Maricaulis maris: one gene and its partners. Each later gene encodes a partner of the first gene's protein in a complex. Links are inferred from orthologs where the notes say so. Each region holds a gene or a part of one and is shown on either strand. Other genes may lie near its edges.

Evidence for each region.
Region 2: the proteins of secY (region 1) and secA are in contact, whole or in part, in a crystal structure (PDB 3DIN), measured with the Thermotoga maritima proteins. The link is inferred for Maricaulis maris from one-to-one orthologs. Residues at the interface, in WP_004081795.1 of Thermotoga maritima: Glu108, Gly109, Glu110, Glu111, Ala236, Glu237, Arg238, Arg239, Ile240, Thr241, Ile242, Gln243, Tyr244, Ala245, Arg246, Arg247, Val248, Thr249, Gly250, Arg251, Arg252, Val253, Tyr254, Gly256, Ala257, Ser258, Thr259, Tyr260, Leu261, Pro262; in WP_004082002.1 of Thermotoga maritima: Glu261, Ala262, Arg263, Lys300, Ala301, Arg302, Thr303, Ile304, Ile305, Leu323, Tyr324, Asp325, Pro326, Val329, Ser330, Tyr333, Ile336, Lys340, Phe345, Val349, Glu363, Phe364, Tyr374, Ser375, Gly376, Gly377, Glu393, Ile395, Thr482, Ser483.
Region 3: secY (region 1) and secG share a complex: the UniProt entries of both Escherichia coli proteins name them as parts of the sec protein translocase complex. The link is inferred for Maricaulis maris from one-to-one orthologs.

Annotation. Positions count from the first base shown.
Region 1 is NZ_AP027270.1:917,048-924,358, reverse strand. Bases 529-3,348 are described here. They hold secY (preprotein translocase subunit SecY), read right to left. Parts: upstream 2,699-3,348; coding sequence 1,358-2,698; downstream 529-1,357. Other genes in these bases: rpmD (50S ribosomal protein L30), read right to left, coding at 3,252-3,348; rplO (50S ribosomal protein L15), read right to left, coding at 2,732-3,211; AAA969_RS04185 (adenylate kinase), read right to left, coding at 795-1,361; rpsM (30S ribosomal protein S13), read right to left, coding at 529-650. Also shown: rpsK (30S ribosomal protein S11), read right to left, coding at 1-270; more of rpsM, read right to left, coding at 282-528; more of rpmD, read right to left, coding at 3,349-3,437; rpsE (30S ribosomal protein S5), read right to left, coding at 3,450-4,058; rplR (50S ribosomal protein L18), read right to left, coding at 4,071-4,433; rplF (50S ribosomal protein L6), read right to left, coding at 4,442-4,975; rpsH (30S ribosomal protein S8), read right to left, coding at 4,988-5,386; rpsN (30S ribosomal protein S14), read right to left, coding at 5,403-5,708; rplE (50S ribosomal protein L5), read right to left, coding at 5,758-6,318; rplX (50S ribosomal protein L24), read right to left, coding at 6,311-6,625; rplN (50S ribosomal protein L14), read right to left, coding at 6,625-6,993; rpsQ (30S ribosomal protein S17), read right to left, coding at 7,034-7,270; rpmC (50S ribosomal protein L29), read right to left, coding at 7,273-7,311. UniProt on the Escherichia coli protein: The central subunit of the protein translocation channel SecYEG. Consists of two halves formed by TMs 1-5 and 6-10.
Region 2 is NZ_AP027270.1:2,398,674-2,406,145, reverse strand. What follows is about bases 1,623-5,067. They hold secA (preprotein translocase subunit SecA), read right to left. Parts: upstream 4,691-5,067; coding sequence 1,823-4,690; downstream 1,623-1,822. Other genes in these bases: AAA969_RS11395 (peptidylprolyl isomerase), read left to right, coding at 5,005-5,067; AAA969_RS11405 (GNAT family N-acetyltransferase), read right to left, coding at 1,623-1,795. Also shown: AAA969_RS11410 (hypothetical protein), read left to right, coding at 21-959; more of AAA969_RS11405, read right to left, coding at 1,334-1,622; more of AAA969_RS11395, read left to right, coding at 5,068-5,832; 8-oxo-dGTP diphosphatase MutT, read left to right, coding at 5,883-6,299; AAA969_RS11385 (Flp family type IVb pilin), read left to right, coding at 6,301-6,462; AAA969_RS11380 (methyltransferase domain-containing protein), read right to left, coding at 6,586-7,472. UniProt on the Escherichia coli protein: Required for protein export, interacts with the SecYEG preprotein conducting channel.
Region 3 is NZ_AP027270.1:1,505,353-1,512,088, forward strand. The notes cover bases 1,623-4,331. They hold secG (preprotein translocase subunit SecG), read right to left. Parts: upstream 3,285-4,331; coding sequence 2,961-3,284; downstream 1,623-2,960. Other genes in these bases: AAA969_RS07070 (CTP synthase), read right to left, coding at 1,623-2,885; AAA969_RS07080 (response regulator receiver protein), read right to left, coding at 3,374-4,331. Outside these bases: AAA969_RS07065 (pyridoxal phosphate-dependent decarboxylase family protein), read left to right, coding at 1-1,213; more of AAA969_RS07070, read right to left, coding at 1,257-1,622; more of AAA969_RS07080, read right to left, coding at 4,332-4,420; tpiA (triose-phosphate isomerase), read right to left, coding at 4,492-5,241; AAA969_RS07090 (peptidylprolyl isomerase), read left to right, coding at 5,416-6,736. UniProt on the Escherichia coli protein: Subunit of the protein translocation channel SecYEG. Overexpression of some hybrid proteins has been thought to jam the protein secretion apparatus resulting in cell death; while this may be true it also results in FtsH-mediated degradation of SecY.

The sequences.
Region 1 (7,311 bases):
ACCCGGACCGGAGACCTTCACTTCGATGGTCTTCATGCCGTGTTCAATCGCCTTCTTGCCAGCGTCTTCAGCGGCCATCTGGGCTGCATACGGGGTCGACTTGCGCGAACCCTTGAAGCCCATGTGACCGGCCGACGACCAGGAAATTGCATTTCCCTGGGCGTCCGTAATGGTCACCATGGTGTTGTTGAAGCTAGCACTCACGTGGGCAACACCCGACGTGATGTTCTTGCGTTCGCGCCGCTTAACGCGGCCAGTTTCCTTAGCCATTGCTCAGGGCCCTACTTCTTCTTGCCGGCAATCGGCTTGGCCGGACCTTTGCGCGTACGCGCATTGGTGTGAGTGCGCTGACCACGGACAGGCAGGCCACGACGGTGGCGCAGGCCACGGTAGTTACCCAGGTCCATGAGACGCTTGATGTTCACAGCCACCTCACGGCGCAGGTCCCCTTCCACCATGTGATCACGATCGATCACTTCGCGGATTTGCAGGACTTCTGCATCCGTCAGTTCACTGACGCGGCGCTCGGGCATGATGGAAACCTGCTCGCAGATCTCCTTCGCCTTGGCCGGGCCAATGCCGTGGATGTAGCGAAGCGCGATCTCTACGCGCTTATTCGTCGGAATATTGACGCCGGCTATACGGGCCACTTTCCATCTCCCAAATTCTGAACGCCATACACGGACGAACCATGGGGCGACCTTTCGGTCACCGCATCAGCTCGCCCGTTTCGCGAAGGGCGCTATCTACAGTCAGCGTTGCCACCCCGTCAATGGGGTTGCAACAGGTGTGTGTCACTTCTCTTCGAGAGCCGCAGCAATTCCCGCTGCGACCTCGTCCATGGATCCCATGCCGGGGACTTCCCGCAACTTGCCCGATTGGGCATAGAACGGGATGAGCGGCGCTGTCTGATCCTGGTAGTTCTTCAAACGTACCTTGAACGCGTCGATATTATCATCGGCCCGTCCCTCTTCCGCCGCCCGCTTTTCCATACGGGCGACCAATTCATTGTCATCCACCAGCAGGCGGACAACGGCATCAACCTGGGTGCCACGCTTGGCCAGCGCTGCATCAAGCGCCTCTGCCTGGGCAACCGTGCGCGGGAAGCCGTCGAAGATGGCGCCACCGGCGGCCTCGGCCTCCGGCAGACATTCCTCGATCAACTCGATCACGATCTCGTCGGACACCAGATTTCCGGCATCCATGATCGCAGACACGCGCAGACCCAACTCTGTCCCGGCCGCCTTTGCTTCGCGCAGCATGTCTCCGGTGGAGAGCTGCACCCAGCCGCGCTCGGTGACGAGACGCTTAGACTGGGTGCCTTTGCCACAGCCCGGCGGTCCGAACAGGATAATGTTCATCGCTTGCGTCCCCGCAGCTTCGATTTCTTGATCAGACCCTCGTACTGGTGCGCCAGCAAATGGGACTGGATCTGCGAAACCGTATCCAGCGTCACCGAAACGATGATGAGCAGGGACGTACCGCCCAGCGCCGTCTGCGGATTGAGCATCATGGGCACCATACAGATCAGGACCAGGTACAGGGCTCCAACCAGGGTCAGGCGGGAGAGGACGTAGTCGATATACTCGGCGGTCCGTTTACCTGGCCGAATGCCCGGCAGGAACCCGCCATACTTCCTCAGATTCTCGGCGGTGTCCTCAGGGTTGAAGACGACCGAGGTGTAGAAGAAGCAGAAGAACACGATCATGGCGGCATAGAGCACCATGAAGAGCGGCGCCCCCGGTCCGAGATAGGCCACCATCGTCTGCAGCCATCCGGCACCAGACTGGGCCTGGAAGCTGGCCGCCGTTGCCGGCAGCAGCAACAGGGACGAGGCGAAGATCGGCGGAATGACGCCTGCGGTATTCAGCTTGAGCGGCAGGAAGGAGGTGTCGCCTCCGACCATGCGATTTCCCTGCTGGCGCTTGGGGTACTGGACCAGAAGCCGGCGCTGCGAGCGCTCCATGAAGACGACCAGGGTCAGGCCGATCAGGATCAGCGCCGTGCCGACCAGAAGGACCGTGCCGTCGCCGGTCGAGGAGGCTTGCGACAGCGCGCCACCGATCACACCCGGCACAGCCGAGATGATACCCGCGAAAATGATCAGGGACACACCATTACCAACACCGCGCGCGGTGATCTGCTCACCCAGCCACAACAGCAGCATGGTGGCACCGACCAGCGTGATCACGGTCGAGGCAATAAAGAAGGGCCCGGGATTGAGCGCCAGCGCGACACCGTCGCTATTGGGCGTATTCATGCCCATGGCGATAGCGAAGGCCTGGCCCGTGGCCAGGAAAACAGTCAGATACCGGGTGTACTGGTTGATCTGCTGCCGGCCCTGCTCGCCACCTTCCTTCTTCAGCTTTTCAAGGCTGGGAATGGTGGCTGACATCAGCTGCATGATGATCGAGGCCGAAATATACGGCATCACGTTGAGCACGAAGATCGCCATGCGCTCGACGGCACCGCCGCCAAGCATGTTGAACATGGACAGGATGCCCTGCCCCTGCCCGCCCAGCGAATCGAAGACGCGTGCGTATTGCTCCGGATCGATCCCGGGAATCGGCACGAAAGTACCAATCCGGTAAACGATCAGGATCCCGATCGTGAACAGGATGCGTTGCTGCAGCTCCTTCGCTTTCGCGAAGGAGCTAAAGTTCATGTTCGCAGCAAGCTGTTCGGCAGCTGAAGCCATGAAGACGTCCTTAAAAGGTCGGCGTTAAGTCGCTTATTCCGCGGCGTCTTTTGCCACGGCGGTGAGGGTCACCTTGCCGCCGGCCTTCTCGACCGCGGCAACCGCTGCCTTGGAGGCACCGGCAAGGGTGATCTCTACTTTGGACTTCAGCTCGCCCTTCGCAAGGAGGCGGATGCCATCCAGCTGACGACGGACCAGGCCCGCAGCCATCAGGACTTCAGCGTCGATCGGCTTTTTCGCGTCGATCTTGCCTTCGGCAATTGCCTTCTCGATACGGCCGAGATTCACTTCTGCCCAAGCCTTGCGGTTCGGCTTGTTGAAGCCCCGCTTCGGCAGGCGCATATGAAGCGGCATCTGGCCGCCCTCGAAGCCCTTGATAGCCACACCCGAACGGGATTTCTGGCCCTTGACGCCGCGGCCACCCGTTTTGCCCTTGCCGGAACCGATACCACGGCCGACGCGGGTGCGGATCTTGGTAGCACCGTCATTGTCGCGCAATTCATTGAGACGCATGTCGTTCTCCATTCGATGGAGCGGTTTCCCCAGCAGGGACCTACTCCTCGACGATTTCCACCATATGGCTGACCTTGGCAATCATGCCACGGACAGACGGTGTATCTTCCAGCTCGCGCTCACGACCGATCTTGTTGAGACCGAGGCCGATAAGCGTGGCACGCTGATCTTGCGGGCGGCGGATGGCGCTGCCCGTCTGGCGTACGCGGATGGTCTTTTTGGCCATTGTGTCCGGTCCTTACGCTTCGATCGCTTCCGGTGAGGACGCGCCGTCATCGCGGCGGTTCACCAGATCGCCAACCTTAAGACCACGCTTGGCTGCAACCGAGCGCGGGCTCGACTGCGCCTTCAGCGCGTCCATGGTGGCGCGGATCATGTTGTACGGGTTGGACGTGCCAACCGACTTGGCAACCACGTCCTGGACCCCGAGGGTTTCCAGCACAGCGCGCATCGGCCCACCGGCGATGACGCCGGTACCCGGAGGCGCTGCCCGCAGGACGACCTTGCCGGCGCCGTGACGGCCTTTGCCGTCATGGTGCAGGGTACGGCCTTCGCGCAGCGGGACGCGAACCATGTTCTTCTTGGCTTCGTCGGTGGCCTTGCGGATGGCTTCCGGCACTTCGCGCGCCTTGCCCTGTCCGAAGCCGACGCGGCCTTTCTGGTCACCGACCACGACGAGGGCTGCGAACTGGAAGTTCCGGCCGCCCTTCACGGTCTTGGCGACGCGGTTGATGTGGACGAGCTTGTCTACAAGTTCGTCATCGCGTTCCTGGTCGCGGTCCCGGCCACGGCCACGGCCTCGGCCACGGTCACCGCGGTCACCACGTTGCTCGTTCTGATGAGCCATACGTCCGCTCCCTTAGAAGTTCAGGCCGCCCTCGCGGGCCGCCTCTGCGAGCGCTTTGACACGCCCGTGAAAGATGTAACCGCCACGGTCGAAGACGACGTCCTTGACGCCTTCCTTGACTGCGCGCTCGGCGATCAGCTTGCCGACGATCTCGGCAGCCTTCGTGTCGCAACCCTTGCCATGCTCTTTTTGAGCGGCTTCCTCGAGGGAAGAGGCAGCGACGACCGTCTTGCCCGACACATCGTCGATGATCTGGGCATAGATGTTCTTCGAAGACCGGTAGACCGACAGCCGCGGACGGCCATTGGCGAACTTGCGCAGACGGATCCGGTTGCGCTGGGCGCGACGGACCGATTTTTCGCGTTGAGTTTTCATCGCTCGCCCTACTTCTTCTTGCCTTCTTTGCGGCGGATATACTCGCCGACATATTTGATGCCCTTGCCCTTGTAAGGCTCCGGCGGACGGAAGCGACGGATCTCGGCGGCTGTCTGGCCGACGCGCTGCTTATCAGCGCCCACGATCTTCACTTCGGTCGGCTTGCCGACACTGATGGTGATGCCTTCCGGGGCGTCGTAGACGACGTCATGCGACAGGCCGAGCGACAGCTTCAGGGACGTGCCCTGCATCTGCGCACGATAACCAACGCCAACCAGCTCGAGATCCTTCTCGTAGCCGGCCGTGACCCCCTGAACCAGGTTGGCGACCAGGGCACGTTGCATGCCCCACATCGCGCGGGCCTTCTTGGTCTCGTCGCGCGGCTTGATGACAATGCCATCTTCGCCCTGCTCGACATTCACTTCCTCAACAAAGGTCATGGACAGTTCGCCCTTGGGACCCTTGACGGTCAGCGACGTCTCCGTGAGCGTCGCCGTGACCCCGCCGGGGATGGCGACCGGGAGTTTACCGATACGTGACATTGGTTCGCTCCCTTAGCTGACGTGACAGAGGATCTCGCCGCCCACATTGGACTCACGAGCCACCGAATCCGACATCACGCCCTTGGGCGTGGAGAGGATTGCGATGCCGAGGCCATTCTGGACAAGCGGCAGATCTTTGACGCCGGAATAAACGCGGCGGCCCGGCTTGGAGATACGCTTGATCTCCGAAATGACCGAGTCACCTTCGAAATACTTCAGTTCGATCTCGAACTCTTTCATGCCGGAGGCATGCTCTACTTCCGCATAGTCACGGATGTAGCCTTCCGACTTTAGAACGTCGAGCACGCGGCGGCGCAGGGCCGAGGCCGGCGTGTTGACGGACCGCTTGCTGCGCATCAGCGCATTGCGGATACGGGTCAGCATATCGCCGAGAGGATCATTCACAGACATGTTCTCGTCTCCTCTCTTACCAGCTCGACTTGACCATGCCCGGGATCATGCCCTGGCTGGCGTAGTCGCGCATCGCAATACGCGACATGCGGAATTTGCGATAGAAAGCACGCGGACGGCCAGTGATCTCGCACCGGTTCCGGATGCGGGATACTGCCGAGTTGCGCGGCATTTCGGCCAGCTTCAGCTGAGCAGCAAAACGCTCCTCGACCGGCAGGTCCTTGTTGCGTGCGATCGCCTTGAGCTGTTCGCGCTTGGCCGCATAACGCTTGACCAGACGCACACGCTTCAAATTGCGCTCGACTGCGGAAGTTTTCGCCATTTAAGTCCTCCTGCGTGCAGAGCCCGAGCGGCCCTGCGTTCCTGCTGCGTTAGTTCGTAAAGGGGAAATCGAACTCGGCCAGCAGGGCCTTCGCTTCCTCATCACTGCCTGCGGTCGTGCAGACAACGATATCCATACCCCGGATCTTCTCGACCTTGTCGTAGTCGATCTCCGGGAACACGATATGCTCTTTCAGTCCCATCGCGTAATTTCCGCGACCGTCGAAGCTCTTACCATTGAGTCCACGGAAGTCACGCACGCGAGGCAGGGCGATCGTGATCAGACGGTCCAGGAACTCGTACATACGGTCCTGGCGCAGCGTCACTTTCGCACCAATCACCTGCTCCTCACGGAGCTTGAAGCCGGCGATCGACTTCTTGGCAACGGTCTTGACCGGCTTCTGGCCGGAAATGGCTTCGAGATCTTCCAGGGCGCCCTTGATTTTCTTGGAGTCCTGGGAAGCCTCGCCAACGCCCATGTTGATCACGATCTTGTCGAGACGCGGGATCTGCAGGTCGTTGGCATAGCCAAACTTTTCTTTCATCGCCGCACGGATGACATCTTTGTACTTCGTGCGGAGACGCGGGGTGTAGGTGGCGGTATCAGACATCGATAACCTCGCCCGAGCTCTTGGCGACGCGCACCTTCTTGCCGTCTTCAATCTTGAAGCCGACACGAGTTGCCTCGCCGGTTTTCGGATCGGCCAACGCCACGTTCGAGACGTGGATGGAGGCTTCTTTTTCCTTGATGCCGCCCTGGTCGGTCTGGGTCGCACGCGTGTGGCGCTTGACCACATTCACGCCAGACACAAAGACGCGATCCTCGGTCGGCAGGACCTTGGTGACTTCGCCGGTCTTGCCCTTGTCACGGCCGGCGAGAATGACGACTTTGTCGCCCTTCTTGATCTTGGCAGCCATTACAGCACCTCCGGCGCCAGCGAGACGATCTTCATGTGGTTCTTGGCGCGAAGTTCGCGCGGAACCGGTCCGAAGATACGCGTGCCGAGCGGCTCGTTGTTATTGTTGATAATCACAGCCGCGTTGCCATCGAAGCGAATGACGGAACCGTCTTTACGCTGGATGTCCTTGGCCACGCGAACGACGACGGCCTTGCGGACATCACCCTTCTTAACGCGACCACGCGGAATGGCTTCCTTGACCGAGACGACAATGATGTCGCCGACGTGGGCATAGCGACGCTTGGCACCGCCGAGCACCTTGATGCACTGCACACGGCGGGCGCCAGAATTGTCAGCCACGTCCAGATTGGTTTGCATCTGGATCATCGCAGATCCTCCTTAGGAAAGGATTGGTCTCTCGCCAGGCTTACGCCTCGACGGTGACCACCTCCCACCGCTTCAACTTCGACTTGGGTGCACATTCCTGAATCTGGACCTGATCACCCACCTTGAACGCATTGGCTTCGTCATGCGCGTGGTAACGCTTGGTGCGACGGACCGTCTTGCGCAGCAGCGGGTGGAGGAAAGTCCGTTCCACACGCACCACGATGGTCTTGGCACCCTTGTCACTCACTACGACGCCTTGCAGGATACGCTTCGGCATCGCTAGCTCCCTTGCTCTTCGTGCGATTTCCGCTCGCTCTG
Region 2 (7,472 bases), 1.5 Mb from region 1 along the record:
AGTCCTAGGAAGGAAACGACATGAGCAAGAAGACACTCGTTGCCGGCGGCTGTACCGTTTTGGTTTTTGCCGCATTTGCGGCGTCCGCATCGGCCCAAGATCAAACGGTCCGCAACGTTCAGACGAACTGGGCGCAATCCCGTGCCCAATTGAACTCGGAGATTGATGGCATCAACGGCGAGGTTTCGCTGACCGCTGCCGCGATCAACAACTCGTTTTCCGCGGATATTGCGGGCAATGTCCAGATCCAGAATTATCAGACCACCTACCGTGATTCATCAGCCGAGCTGAACTCTGACATCAATGCGGTGGTGGGCGATGTCTCCGCGACCGCGGCGGCGATCGGAAACTCTGCCAGTGCAACGGTTGGCGATAGTGACTACGCGTCGCTCGTCAATAACCAGCGCGCAACCGGTGTTTTCCGGGCCGACCTGAATATCGGGGTTGACGATGTTGTCGGCAATGTCAGCGGTACCGCCGCGGCCATCGGCAACTCGCTGTCGGTTGAGGCGGCTGGCGAGGGCTTGAACCTCAGCAACAACCAGTTCTTCCGCGGAGACGCGATCTCCACGCTGAACGGCCATGTCGAGGACGTCCAGGGCGAGGTCGCGCTGACCTCGGCGGCCATCGCGAACTCGGCATCCTATGACGTCCAGGCGACCGATTGGGCCAATATCACCAACTATCAGACCACCAATGTTGACCCGCGTGCCTACTCGAATGTCGGTGTTTCTGATGTCACCGGGAATGTGAGCAGCACAACAGCAGCCATCTCGAACTCGTTGAGCGTCTCGACACTGCCGCAGACAGCAGACATTCGTCTCAACTCGACCCAGCTCAACAACGCCTATACCGGCGCGGTCGCCAATGCGACGATCTCCGATGTCGCCGGTGACGTCTCCGCCACGGCTGCCGCGATCGGCAACTCGGTGTCGGTCAGCTCCATCACCGACTTCTAGGCGCCGACCGGGAGGGGCGCCCCCCCGCTCCCTCAAGCGTTGACGCCTGGTGCGGCCGGTTCTCTTTCGGAGAGCCGGCCGTTTTACGCGCGCTCTTGATTGAGGGCGCGCCCCATCAATTCGGGTCCGGGCGTAAATGACAGGTTTCGTGCCTCCATCCTGCGGAAGGAACCGCCACGGTCCAGGGACGCGCTGTCGCGATGACCTCGGCCGCCAATGCGATCGAAAGGCCGCTCGGCAATCAGGGCTCGCGAATACGGCGTCGTTCCGGCATTCTTGTGACTGTTCATCCGGGCGTTCCTTTGCTCTGGTCGTGTCGCAACAACCAGTCTCAAGGCTTCAGCCCGGTTGACCAACCTTATGAAAACTCACATCTAGAGCTCGACTTCCAGCCAGGGCAGCTCCCGCCCCTTGAAGACCGCGCTTGGCCGCATGGCAACGCGCTTGGCGCCCATATGGATATAGGCCGCCTCGGCATAGGGGTCGGAGAGGATGGTCATCACCGTTTCGCCGCGTGCCTTCAGCTTGGCCTTGGCGTCCTCGAAGAGGTCGCGACCGACGCCCTTGCCGATCGCGCCGGGCGTGATGAAGAGCAGGTCGAGCGTGCCGTGATGGCCGCCGGGATCGATCTGGCAGACGCCGAGCGGCGTGCCGTCGGCAAGTTCGGCCAAGGTGGTCAGCCCTGCCTCTATGGCGTCCCGTGTCACCTTGAGGTAGGGCGCGACCTCGGCCATGAAGACCTCGTCATAACCCCAATGCGCCTTCGATTTCAGGCACAGTTCTGACAGGGCATCCTCTTCACCGAGGCGAGCGGGGCGCAGCTGGACGTCACTCATTGGCGTGCGCTCATCAGGCGGCCGTAATCATGCGCCGGGGGCGGTGTCGATGGCACCATGGCATTGCTTGTACTTCTTGCCGGATCCGCACGGGCAGGCGGCATTGCGGGCGACGCGGCCCCAGGTCTCCGGACGGCTCGGATCGGCCGGTGTCGACACGCGGCGCTGGGTCGGAGAAACGCGCGGTGCGACCGGACCTGCGCCCGGGTCGCCCATTTCGTTGCGACCGGTGCGCGGATCGATATGGGTTGCGGTCAGGCCTTCCGGCTCCTTGGGCGGTGCCGGAGCCCGTTCGAAGCGGATCAGCATCAGCTGCTTGGTCACTTCGCCGCGCAGATTGTCCATCATCCGTTCGAACAGGTTGAAGGCCTCGGTCTTGAACTCGTTCAGCGGATTGCGCTGGGCGTAGGAGCGCAGACCGATCATCGAGCGCATGGCGTCGAGGTTCTGCAGATGCTCGCGCCAGTTGATGTCGATGGCCTGGAGCAGGATCGATTTTTCGATCCGGCGCATCAGGTCCGGTCCGGCATTGGTCGCTTTCTCGGCATAGGCGCGGTCTGCGGCTTCGGAGACCCGCTCGAGGATTTCCTCGTCGGCAATGCCTTCTTCCTCGGCCCAGGCTTCGACCGGAAGGTCGAGGCCGAACGTGTCGTGGAGCGCCTGCTTCAGCCCGGCGATATCCCACTGGTCGGCATAGGCCTTCGGCGGGATGTGTTCGGAGACCAGGTCCTCGGCGGTGGACTGGCGCATGTCCTTGATGACGTCGGCGACATCGTCGGACAGCATGAAGTCGATGCGCTGCTCGAAGACCGCCTTGCGCTGGTCATTCATCACGTCATCGTATTTCAGGACGTTCTTGCGGATGTCGAAATTGCGTTGCTCGACCTTGCGCTGCGATGTTTCCAGCGCCTTGGACATCCACGGGTGCTGGATCGCTTCGCCTTCCTTCATGCCGAGCGTGCGCATGATGGTGTCGAGGCGTTCCGGCGCGAAGATGCGCAAGAGGTCATCCTGTACGGAGATGAAGAATTTCGAGCGGCCCGGATCGCCCTGGCGACCGGTCCGGCCCCGCAGCTGGTTGTCGATGCGGCGGCTTTCGTGCCGCTCGGTCGCCAGCACATAGAGACCGCCCGCATCCAGCGCCTTGCGCTTCTTCTCGGCGATGTCGGCCTTGATGGCGTCCATCTCGCGATCAATCTCGGTCTGGCTCGGCGTCTTGCCGGCGGCGTCCTGTTCGGCCTTCCAGGCGTCGAGGCGCATGTCGGCATTGCCGCCGAGCTGGATGTCGGTACCGCGGCCGGCCATGTTGGTGGCAATCGTCACCGCGCCCGGCACGCCGGCCTGGGCGACGATGAAGGCTTCCTGCTCGTGATAGCGGGCGTTCAGCACCTGGTGGTCGATCGGGATCAGCTTCAGCATTTCCGGCAGGGTGCGGGCCGACGCGCGGGCCGATTTCTCGAACTCCGCCTTGGCGGCCTCATCCTTGGGATAGAGGTGGCCGAGCATCTTCTTGAAGACGGTCTTGTCGCTCATCAGCCGGTCGATGACTTCCGACTTTTCGATCGAGGCGGTGCCGACCAGAACCGGTTGTCCGCGTTCCTGGCAGTCGACGATTTCGTCGATGATGGCGGCGTATTTCTCTTCGAGGGTCCGATAGACCTCGTCTTCCTCGTCGATCCGGGCAATCGGCTTGTTGGTCGGGATTTCCAGCACGCCGAGCTTGTAGATGTCGAAGAATTCGTCGGCCTCGGTGAGCGCCGTACCTGTCATGCCGGCGAGCTTGTCGTACAGGCGGAAATAGTTCTGGAAGGTGACCGAGGCCAGGGTCTGGTTTTCCGGCTGGATCTCGGTGCCTTCCTTGGCTTCGATCGCCTGGTGCAGACCATCGGAGAGGCGGCGGCCCGGCGTCATGCGGCCGGTGAATTCGTCGATCAGGACAACGGCATTGTCCTTGATGATGTAGTCCTTGTCGCGCACGAAGATCTTGTGCGCCTTCAGGGCCTGGTTGACGTGGTGGACGACGGAAATGTTCTCGACGTCGTAGAGATCGCCTTCCTTCAGGAGCTCGCGCTCTTGGAGCAGGCGCTCGATCTCTTCATTGCCCTCTTCGGTGAGCAGGATGGAGCGGGCCTTCTCGTCGATCTCGTAGCAATCCTCGGCCAGAAGCGGGATCAGCTCGTTGATCGTCTTGTAGAATTCGGTGCGGTCCTCGGTCCGGCCGGAGATGATCAGCGGCGTGCGGGCTTCGTCGATCAGGATGGAGTCGACCTCGTCGACGATGGCGAAGCCGTGGCCGCGCTGCACCATTTCCTCGGTCGAGTACTTCATGTTGTCGCGCAAATAATCGAAGCCGAGCTCGTTATTGGTCGCGTAGGTGATGTCGCAGGCGTAGGCCGCCCGGCGCTCCGGATCGGTCATGCCGTGGGCGATCACCCCGGTGGTCATGCCCAGCTGGGCAAAGACGCGGCCCATCCACTCGCTGTCGCGGGTGGCCAGGTAGTCGTTGACGGTGACCACGTGCACGCCCTTGCCCGGCAGCGCGTTGAGGTAGCAGGGCAAGGTGGCGACGAGGGTCTTGCCCTCACCGGTCTTCATCTCGGCGATCGAGCCTTCATGCAGCACCATGCCGCCCATCAGCTGGACGTCATAGGGGCGCAGGCCGAGGGCGCGCTGGGCCGCCTCGCGGACCGCGGCAAAGGCCTCGGGCATCAGTGAGTCGAGTTTTTCGCCCTTCTCCAGCCGGTCGCGGAACTCCGCCGTTTTGGCCTTCAGCGCGTCGTCGGAGAGCGCTTGGAACTCCGGCTCCATGGCGTTGATTTTTTCAACCACGGGCCGCAAACGGCGGATTTTGCGGTCGTTCTCGGTTCCGAAGATCTTGCGGGCAATGGAGAGCATCTGGGTCAGGCTTTGCGAACTACTGCGCAACTGGCGTCCGGCGCCCAGGTTTCGTTCCGTTCGCCGGGGACGACAGCATTGCTTTGAAACGTCAGGGTGACTTAAGGATGAGGGGTGTAACTGTCAATCAAGGCGCGCGGCAGACCGGCGGCGTGCCCTTTCCAGGCGAGGCGCTACAGGTGTCTGTTTTCAGGGTCTTTTGCATTTTTGTGCTGACTGCAACTTGCGCAGCCTGCGGCCCTGAGCCGCGGCGGACAGCCGAAGATTTCGAGCCCGGGCGTTCCGGCCTGTCCCTGGATGAGGCCGATCCGGTCATGGCTCGGGTCGATGGCACGATGATCCGGCGTTCCGATGTCGAACGTGAGGCCGTCGCCCAGGGCGATGATCCCGCCGGGTCCCCTCCGGAGCCGGGCAGTGAGGAGTTCGACCGGGTGCTGGAGGAGCTGATCGATCAGCGGCTTCTGGCGCTCGAGGCGCGGCGCCGCGGGCTCAACCAGTCCGAGGAAGCCCGCCGCCGGCTGGCGCTGGCCGAAGAGCGGATCCTGGGTAATGTCCTGGTCGAGACGGCACTTGCCGACGCCGTCACCGAGGAGACCATCCAGCGCATCTATGAGGAGCAGATCCGTCTCATCCCGCTGGGCGAGGAGGTGCGGGCCCGTCATATCCTGGTGCAGACCGAGGAAGAAGCGCTCGCGATCAAGGCGCTGCTCGATCAGGGCCGCGACTTCGCCGAACTGGCAGTGGCCATGAGTGAGGACCAGGCGACCCGCCTCGAGGGCGGTGATCTGGGCTATTTCTCGCGCGAAGGCATTCTGCCCGCGTTCGGGGCCGTGGCGTTTGCGACCCCGGAGGGTGGCGTCTCGGAGCCCTTCCGGACGGAGTTCGGCTGGCACTTGCTGACCGTCGTGGATCGTCGTCGTCAGCCGCCGCCCTCGCTGGAGGTCCTGCGCCCGAACATCGCCCGCTTCTATACCTTCGATCAGCTCGAAGCCCTGATCGAGGGGCTGCGGAACCAGGCGGTGATCGAGCGCGCCGACCTGTCGCTCCTGCTTGCGCCTGCGCCCGCAGACGGTGAAGAGGAGACGCAGGAAGCCGCGCCAGGCCCCGTGGAAGACGGTCCGGACCCGGACCAGCCCGGCTAGGCGGCGATTAACCGCGTTTCTGCACACGTCCTTAAGGGAGATGTGGGACCATGACAGCTGGTAGCCCCAAACCGGTGCTCTTCGTTGCCGCGTGCGCCTTGCTGGATGCTGACGGACGCATCCTTATCGCCAAGCGGCCCGAGGGTAAGCCAATGGCGGGCTTGTGGGAGTTTCCGGGCGGAAAGATCGAGCCCGGAGAAACGCCGGAGCAGGCTGTGGTGCGTGAATTGCGCGAAGAGCTGAGTGTCGAGCCGTGTGAACGGTGCCTGCACCCGTTCGCCTTCGTCTCGCACCCCTATGACAGCTTCCACATCGTCATGCCGCTCTTCCTGTGCCGCACCTGGGACGGTTTCCCGCAGCCCAATGAAGGCCAGGAACTGGCCTGGGTCCGCAAGGAAAAGCTGCGCGACTACCAGATGTCCGCCGCCGACATCTCCCTGGCCGCCGAGCTGAGGGATCGTCTCTAGGATGCGCGATCACCTGACCCGATTCTGCCGCAATGAACGCGGCGCGACGGCGATCGAATATGCGCTGATCGCCGTGATCGTCTCGATGGCCGGGGTCGCTGCGCTGGTGATTATCGGGCCAGTCGTCCTGGACATGTATAACGGTGCGGCGGCGCCCTTCTAGCGCAATTTCATTGATTTCAAAGGCAGCGAAGTTGCTCTGATTTCCTGCCTTTCCGCGTTTGCGACCCGCAAGGTCGGCTCCACGCTTTTTGAAAAGTGCTCGAGGACCCGCGTGTGGGTCCGGCTAGCGCCCCGCCTTCTCACCCAGTGACGTCTCGGTGACCCCAAGCGCGTCGGCGAGCCTGTGTGTCGCTGAGCCGGGCCGTTTCGGCCTGGGCTGGTCGGGATGGGGCGCCCAGCCGGCGGCATGGACGATCTCGAAGGTGGCGCGGATGCGTCCGTCGGGATCGGAAAAGCGTTCAGCATATATCTGGCCAGCCCGGGCGAACAGACTCCGCGTGGCCGGCTTTCGCGGTCGGTCGCCCAGCACCGACGTCTCGCCCATGCCGCGCAAATCGGCCATCAGCGCAAAAATGTGGTCGTAGCGAACGGTGATCCGGTCGACATCGGCGACCGGCATGGCAAAGCCGGCCCGCTGTAGCAGGGCGGCCATGTCGAAGGTTCCCGCGAGCGGCGAGATCCGCGCCGCAGCGCCGCCGGTCAGCTCGCTCTCGGCCGCCATCAGGCATTGCCGCAATTCGGTCAGGGTCGAACCACCCGGCAGGGCGCAGGCGAAGAAACCGTCCGGCTTGAGCACGTGATTGATCTGGACGAGGACACCGGGCAGGTCATTGGTCCAGTGCAGGCCCCACGGTGCCAGCACCAGGTCGAGGCTTTCGCTGGCAAAGGGCAGGCTTTCCTCATCCAGAGCAAGCGCAGGGCCGCCGAGCCCGGCCGTGACCGATGCCGACAGGTCGGACTGGCACCACCAACCGACCTTCGCCCTCAACTCGCTTGCCGCCGGGCTCGCGGTCAGGCCCGGTCCGCCGCCGAGGATCGCGGCCCGGTCGAAATCGCGCATGACGCTGGCCACCCGGTCGCCCATGTCATCGAAGGTCCGTTGCGCGAGGAAGTTGTAGTCTGGCAGACTGCCAGCAGCGCGGTCCCGGCGGCGTCCGAGCAGCGAGCGGT
Region 3 (6,736 bases), 590 kb from region 1 along the record:
TTTCGAGCGTCTGGTGCCCGACGCCATGACCCATTGGCAGCACCCGCGCTTTTTCGCCTATTTCCCCGCCAACGCAGCGCCGGCCTCGATGCTCGCCGAACAGCTTGTCACCACCATGGCGGCGCAATGCATGCTCTGGCAGACCTCGCCGGCAGCGACCGAGATGGAAACCCGCATGATCGACTGGCTGCGCCAGGCGGTCGGCCTGCCCGAGGGCTGGCGCGGGGTGATCCAGGACAGCGCCTCCTCGGCCACGCTCTCCGCCGTCATGACGATGCGCGAGCGAGCCCTGGACTGGCGCGGCATCCGCTCCGGTCTGGCCGGTGAGGCCGCGCCGCGAATCTATGCCTCGGCGCAGACCCATTCCTCGGTCGACAAGGCGTGCTGGGTCGCCGGTATTGGTCAGGACAATCTGGTCAAGATCGCCACCGACAGCGATTACGGCATGGACCCGGCTGCCCTGCGCGCCGCCATTGCCGCCGACCGCGCCGCCGGACACCTGCCCGCCGGTGTCGTGCTGTGTGTCGGCGGCACCGCCATCGGCGCCAGCGACCCTGTAGCGGCCATTCTCGCCATCGCGCAGGAGGAAGGCCTCTACACCCATATCGACGCGGCCTGGGCCGGCTCGGCGATGATCTGCCCGGAGCTGCGCCACATCTGGGCCGGGGCCGAGCGGGCCGACAGTATCGTCTTCAATCCGCATAAATGGCTCGGCGCCCAGTTCGACTGTTCGGTGCAATTCCTGAAGGACCCAACCGACCAGCTCAAATCCCTCACCCTGCGGCCGGATTATCTGGAAACGCCGGGCATGGAGGATGCGGTCAATTACTCCGAATGGACCATCCCGCTCGGCCGCCGCTTCCGGGCGCTGAAACTCTGGTTCCTGATCCGTGCCTACGGGCTGGAGGGCCTGCGCACCCGCATCCGCAACCATATCGCCTGGTCAAACGAGGCCTGCGAGGCGATTCGCGCCCGGCCCGGCCTTCAGATTGTCACCGAGCCCCGTTTCAGCCTGTTCAGCTTTGCCTGCACGGCTGGCGACGAGGCTACCGCGGACCTGCTCGAACGCATCAACACGGACGGCCGCACCTACCTCACCCAGACCCGCCATGACGGCCGCTATGTGATCCGCTTCCAGGTCGGGCAGTTTGACTGCACGCGGGGCGATGTGATGGAGGCTGTGGGCGTAATCGGCGAGCTGGCAGGCGGCTGAGACGGTTTTCCACAGCTGGCAGGGAGGGGAAGGCCCCTCGCCCCTAAACCATCCGGCTCTGTTCCAGCGCTGCGGCGATAAAGCTCGCAAACAGCGGGTGCGGTTCGAAGGGCCGCGATTTGAGTTCCGGGTGGAATTGCACGCCGATGAACCAGGGATGGTCAGCGATCTCGACGATTTCCGGCAGGATGCCATCCGGCGACAGGCCAGAGAAGCTCAGCCCGCAGGCTTCCAGCTTGTCCTTGTAGCCGACATTGACCTCATAACGGTGCCGGTGACGCTCCTCGATATGGGCCTGGCCGTAGATCTCGCGGACCTTGGAGCCTTCCTTGAGGACCGCCGGATAGGCGCCGAGGCGCATCGTGCCGCCCATATCGTCGCCGGCCGAGCGGGTCTCGACTTCATTGCCACGCGTCCACTCGGTCAGCAGACCGATCACCGGCTCGCCGGTATTCGAGAATTCCGAGGACACCGCGTCGTCATAGCCGGCCAGGTTGCGGGCGGCTTCAAGCACCGCCATCTGCATGCCGTAGCAGATCCCGAAGAAGGGCACCTTGCGCTCGCGGGCAAATTTCGCTGCGGCAATCTTGCCTTCAACGCCGCGCTCGCCGAAGCCGCCGGGAACCAGCACGCCGTGCACGTCTTCCAGGGGTTCGAACGGGTCGTCCTTCTCGAATTGCTCGCTGTCGAGCCATTTGAGCTTGACCTTCACGCCATTGGCGATGCCGCCATGGGCGAGCGCTTCGATGAGGGATTTATAGGCGTCGAGCAGGCCGACATATTTGCCGACCACGCCGATCGTCACTTCCCCGTCGGGATTGGCGATGGTGTCGGAAATGGCTTCCCAGCGCGTGAGGTCCGGCGCCGGGGCATCGTCGATGCCGAAGCAGCGCAGGATCTCTGTATCGAGACCCTGGCGATGATATTCCAGCGGCACGTCATAGAGCGAGGCCGCGTCGCGACCCTCGATGACGGCGCTTTCCTTGACGTTGCAGAACAGGCCGATCTTGCGCTTGTCGCCAGCCGGGATCGGGATCTCGCAGCGGCACAGGAGGATATCCGGCTGGATACCGATCGAGCGCAATTCCTTGACCGAGTGCTGGGTCGGCTTGGTCTTCATCTCGCCAGCGACCTTGATGAAAGGCAGCAGGGTGACGTGCAGGAAGACGGCATGTTCTTCGCCGAGCTCCTGGCCGAGCTGGCGGATCGCCTCGAAGAAGGGCAGGCCCTCGATATCACCGACCGTTCCGCCGATCTCGCAGAGCACGAAATCGACATCGCCGGCGTCCGACAGGACGAATTGCTTGATCTGGTCCGTGACGTGCGGGATCACCTGCACCGTGGCGCCGAGATAATCACCACGACGCTCGCGCTCGATGATGCGCGAATAGATGCGGCCGGTGGTGATGTTGTCGGACTGGCTGGCGGGAACGCCGGTGAAGCGCTCGTAATGGCCGAGATCGAGGTCGGTTTCCGCCCCGTCATCGGTCACATAGCACTCGCCATGCTGATAGGGCGACATCGTGCCCGGATCAACGTTGAGATAGGGGTCCAGCTTGCGCAGGCGGACTTTATATCCACGCGCCTGAAGCAGGGCTCCGATAGCGGCTGAAGCGAGGCCTTTTCCCAAGGAGGAGACCACGCCGCCCGTAATGAAGATATATCGCGGCATGGGCCGTCTGATTATCCCAGATTCGGACGCCTCGAAAGACGCGAGTTGATAATGTCGTGAAAAAAGAGGGTCGGACTAGCCGTCCGTCGGCACCGGAGCGCCCGTATCCTCTTGTTCGATAACGCCGGTCGCCGGGTTGTCGATTTCAGTGTCGAACACGCTGCTTCCGTCCGCCGAGATACCGGTCAGGATGGCGAGCAGGATCGAATTGCCGATGAAGACCGCGGCCAGAATCATGGTTGTGCGGGTCAGGATATTGGCCGCGCCGCGACCGGACATCATGCCGCCGCCACCGCCGCCGCCGATACCCAGAGCCCCGCCTTCCGATCGCTGCAGCAGGATAACGCCAATGAGACCAAGGGCGACCAGAAGCTGGATGATCAAAAGGACTGTGGTCATGAATACCGCCATAAGCCGGGCCGGACCGCCGGATTGGCGGCTCGACCAGTGATATAAGGAGTTTCCGGTGCGATGCCAGCACCGCCCGGTCACATCGCGGCGCGTTTTATCTCAGGTGACCCGGCTTGGCCAGCATCGTCTGCGGTTTCCCCTGCGCCCGCCTCGGCGGCAAGCTGGGCCGTGCGCTTGTTGGCTTCGGCCCGCGCCTGCAGGCGCTTGCGCAGATTGGAAACGGTGCGGCCGATCTCGTCCTTCGAGCGTTCGATCGTGTCGCCATTGGCAAAGGCCGCATAGGTGCCCATGGCCAGCTCCTTGACCAGTTTCAGCGTCCCGGGCTCGGCATTGCGGCCATCACCGAGCTGTTCGATCTGATCGATCAGCGCGGCGGCGACCTCGGCGGCTTCGCGGCGGCGGGCGCGTAGCACATGCGCGCGCAATTCCCGGGCCGAGCGCTGCAGGTCCTTGACGTCAAGGGCGACGGGGACCTTGCCCTCTTTCGTCTGCGAGGCTTCGAGCTCGACCGTGATCACGATCCGCATGGCCACGCGGCGCACACGCTCGGTGGTGACAGCCTCGCGCGCCTCATTGACCCATTGCTGGCCGTTGCTGAGCGCTTCCTCGTCATTTTCGACCATGGCCTTGAGAAAATTCGGCACGGTGATCGGCTGCGCATCGGTCGAGCGCCCGGGATCCTTGCGCCGGTCGGGGCCGATATAATCGGAGGTGACGATGAAGTCCTTGCGTCCCTTGATCAGCGTCTTCACGCGCTCCTCGGCGAACATGGTCGAGAACGGACGCACGATGACATCGTCCGCGCCGCATTCGATCGCCTTGCGGATATGACCGGTATCGCGGCTCCAGGTAGTCAGCAGCATCACGACAAAGGGATTGCCGCCGACCTCCCCGCGCCGCACCGCACGGACCAGGTTGAAGATCTCGGCATCGGTTGCGCTGGATTCGGCAACGATCAGGGTCGGCGCACTGTCGGCGATTCCGCTCTTGAAATCTTCCAGCGAGGAAACGCACTCGATCTTGCGAAAGCCGATTTCGAACAAGGCATAGCGCGTCGTGCGCTGATTCACGTGTATCGGATCGAACAACAGGACGGAGGCCCGGGCGTAGTCGGTATCGGCCATACTCGGATCGGCTCCAAAGCAGCTAGACAAAACTTAGCCTTGGACCCTGACGCAAATAAGTTTCGATCCGCTTACCGGAGTGGTTCGCTTTTGCGACTGACCGCCTTGATTATCGCCATGAAATCAAGCGGATTGAGACTGGCGCCGCCGACCAGCGCACCATCGACATCGGCGAGCGCGAGGAGCTCGGCCGCATTGTCCGGCTTGACCGAACCTCCATAAAGAATACAGGTGGTTAGCGGTTCAGGCAGCTGGTCGCGGATGGCGTCATGCATGGCCGCAACATCCTCCACCGACGCGGTCAATCCGGTGCCGATCGCCCAGACCGGCTCATAAGCTATGACCAACTCCATACCCGGCGATACAACCGGAAGTGAACCGGCGAGCTGACGCGCGACCACGGCCGCCGCCTGCCCGGCCTCGCGCTCCTCCCGGGTCTCGCCGACGCAGATTATCGGGGTCACCCCGGCTGCCAGGGCGGCCTCGGCCTTGGCCAGGACATCGCCATCGCTTTCGCCATGATCAGCACGGCGCTCGGAATGACCGACGATGACATGACTGGCACCGGCATCGCGCAGCATCGCGGCCGAGATGTCGCCGGTATGGGCGCCGCTGGTCGCCGCATGGCAGTCCTGCCCCCCGACCCGGACCCCGTGAGGCGCCGCAAGGCGCGCCGCGTCACGCAGCAAGGTCGCCGGCGGGCAGACCAGAACGTCGGCATCGGCTTTCGCCACCGCCGGAGCGATCTCGGCAAAGAAGCCCAGCCCGTCAGCCAGGCCGTTCATTTTCCAGTTTCCCGCGATGAGTGTGCGACGCGTCATCCTGCCCCCGATTGACCCAGCTTCGTCCCCGTTCGAGGCGGCAGGATTACTCATCTAACCCGGCCTGGGCAACGGGGCCTGCCCACAATCGCAGGTCAACCGCCCCCGGCGCTTGCGACCGCAATACCGCGCCGTTACCTTCCGCGCGACGTTTCCCAAGGGTTTTTCGGTCTCATGCTGTCAAATTTCCGGTCTTTCGCGCAGTCGCCGCTGGCGCTGGTCATCATTGTCCTGCTGGTTCTGGCCTTTGCCATCAGCCTTCCCGGAGCCGGGGGCATCTTTACCGGAAGCGGTGATGCCGTGGTTGTGGTCGGCCCGGAACGGGTCAGCCAGCGCGAGCTGGCGACGGCGTTCGACCGTGAAGTGGCCCGCCTGCAGGAGCAGGATCCCAGTATCACGCGGGCCCTGGCGCGCCAGGAAGGGCTCGCCAGCCAGGTCCTGCAGCAGCAGATCACCCTCGCCGCCTTCGCTGCCCGGGCCCAGGACCTCGGACTGGAGGCGTCCAATGCCACGATCGTCCGCGATGTCGCTGACATTCCCGCCTTCCGCAATCCGGTCACCGACCGCTTCGACCGCGACACCATGGTGGCTGCACTGCGCCGCTCCGGCATGACCGAGGACCAGTTCGCCCGCGATATCGAGAGTGACATCCTGCGGTCCCAGCTACTGGGCACGCTCGCCAGCTTTTCCGGCATTCCTGACCAGATCGCCGCGACTCGCTACCTGGTCGCCGAGGAACAGCGCCGGGTAACCGGCCTCGTCATCGACGCCTCGACCGCTGACGAGATCGCCGATCCGACCGATGAGGAGCTCCAGACCTTCATCGAGGAGACCCCCGGCGCCAACGGGCAGCCGCTCTTCACCCGACCGGAATTCCGCGCCATCACCCTGGTCCGCTTCCGCATCGAGGATTTCATCCGCGATGTCGCCATCGACGAGGCAACCCTGCGCGAGACCTATGATTACGAGGTCGAGACCAACCGCCTTGGCACTCCGGCCCTGCGCAGTTTTGCCCAGCTGACGACCAGCGACCAGGCGACCGCCGAGGAGGCCGCTGCCCGCCTCGCCAATGGCGAGACGCCGGCCGCTGTCGCCAGTGCCCTGGGTCTCGATGCCCCGCTGGTCCAGGACAGCGTCCAGCTGTTTGAGGTTCCCGACAGCCAGCTTGGCGAAACTGTCTTCGCCATGAGCGAAGGCGAGGCGCAGGCCGTCGAAGGCCGCTTCAGCTGGAGCGCGGTGCTGGTGACCCTCGCTGAGGACGCCACCGTGCCGAGCTTCGAGGAGGAACGTGAGCGCCTGCAGGCCGATGCGGCCACTGCCCAGGCCACGGACAACATGTATGAGGCCATCGCCGCCTTCGAGTCCGCGCGTGCTGACGGCGCCTCGCTTGAAGCCGCTGCCGAGCAGACCGGTACGCCGCTCGAAATATACGCGCCGCTGGCCCTCAATTCCATTGATGAGGACCTGCAGTTTGACGGTGAACGCTATCAGGGAC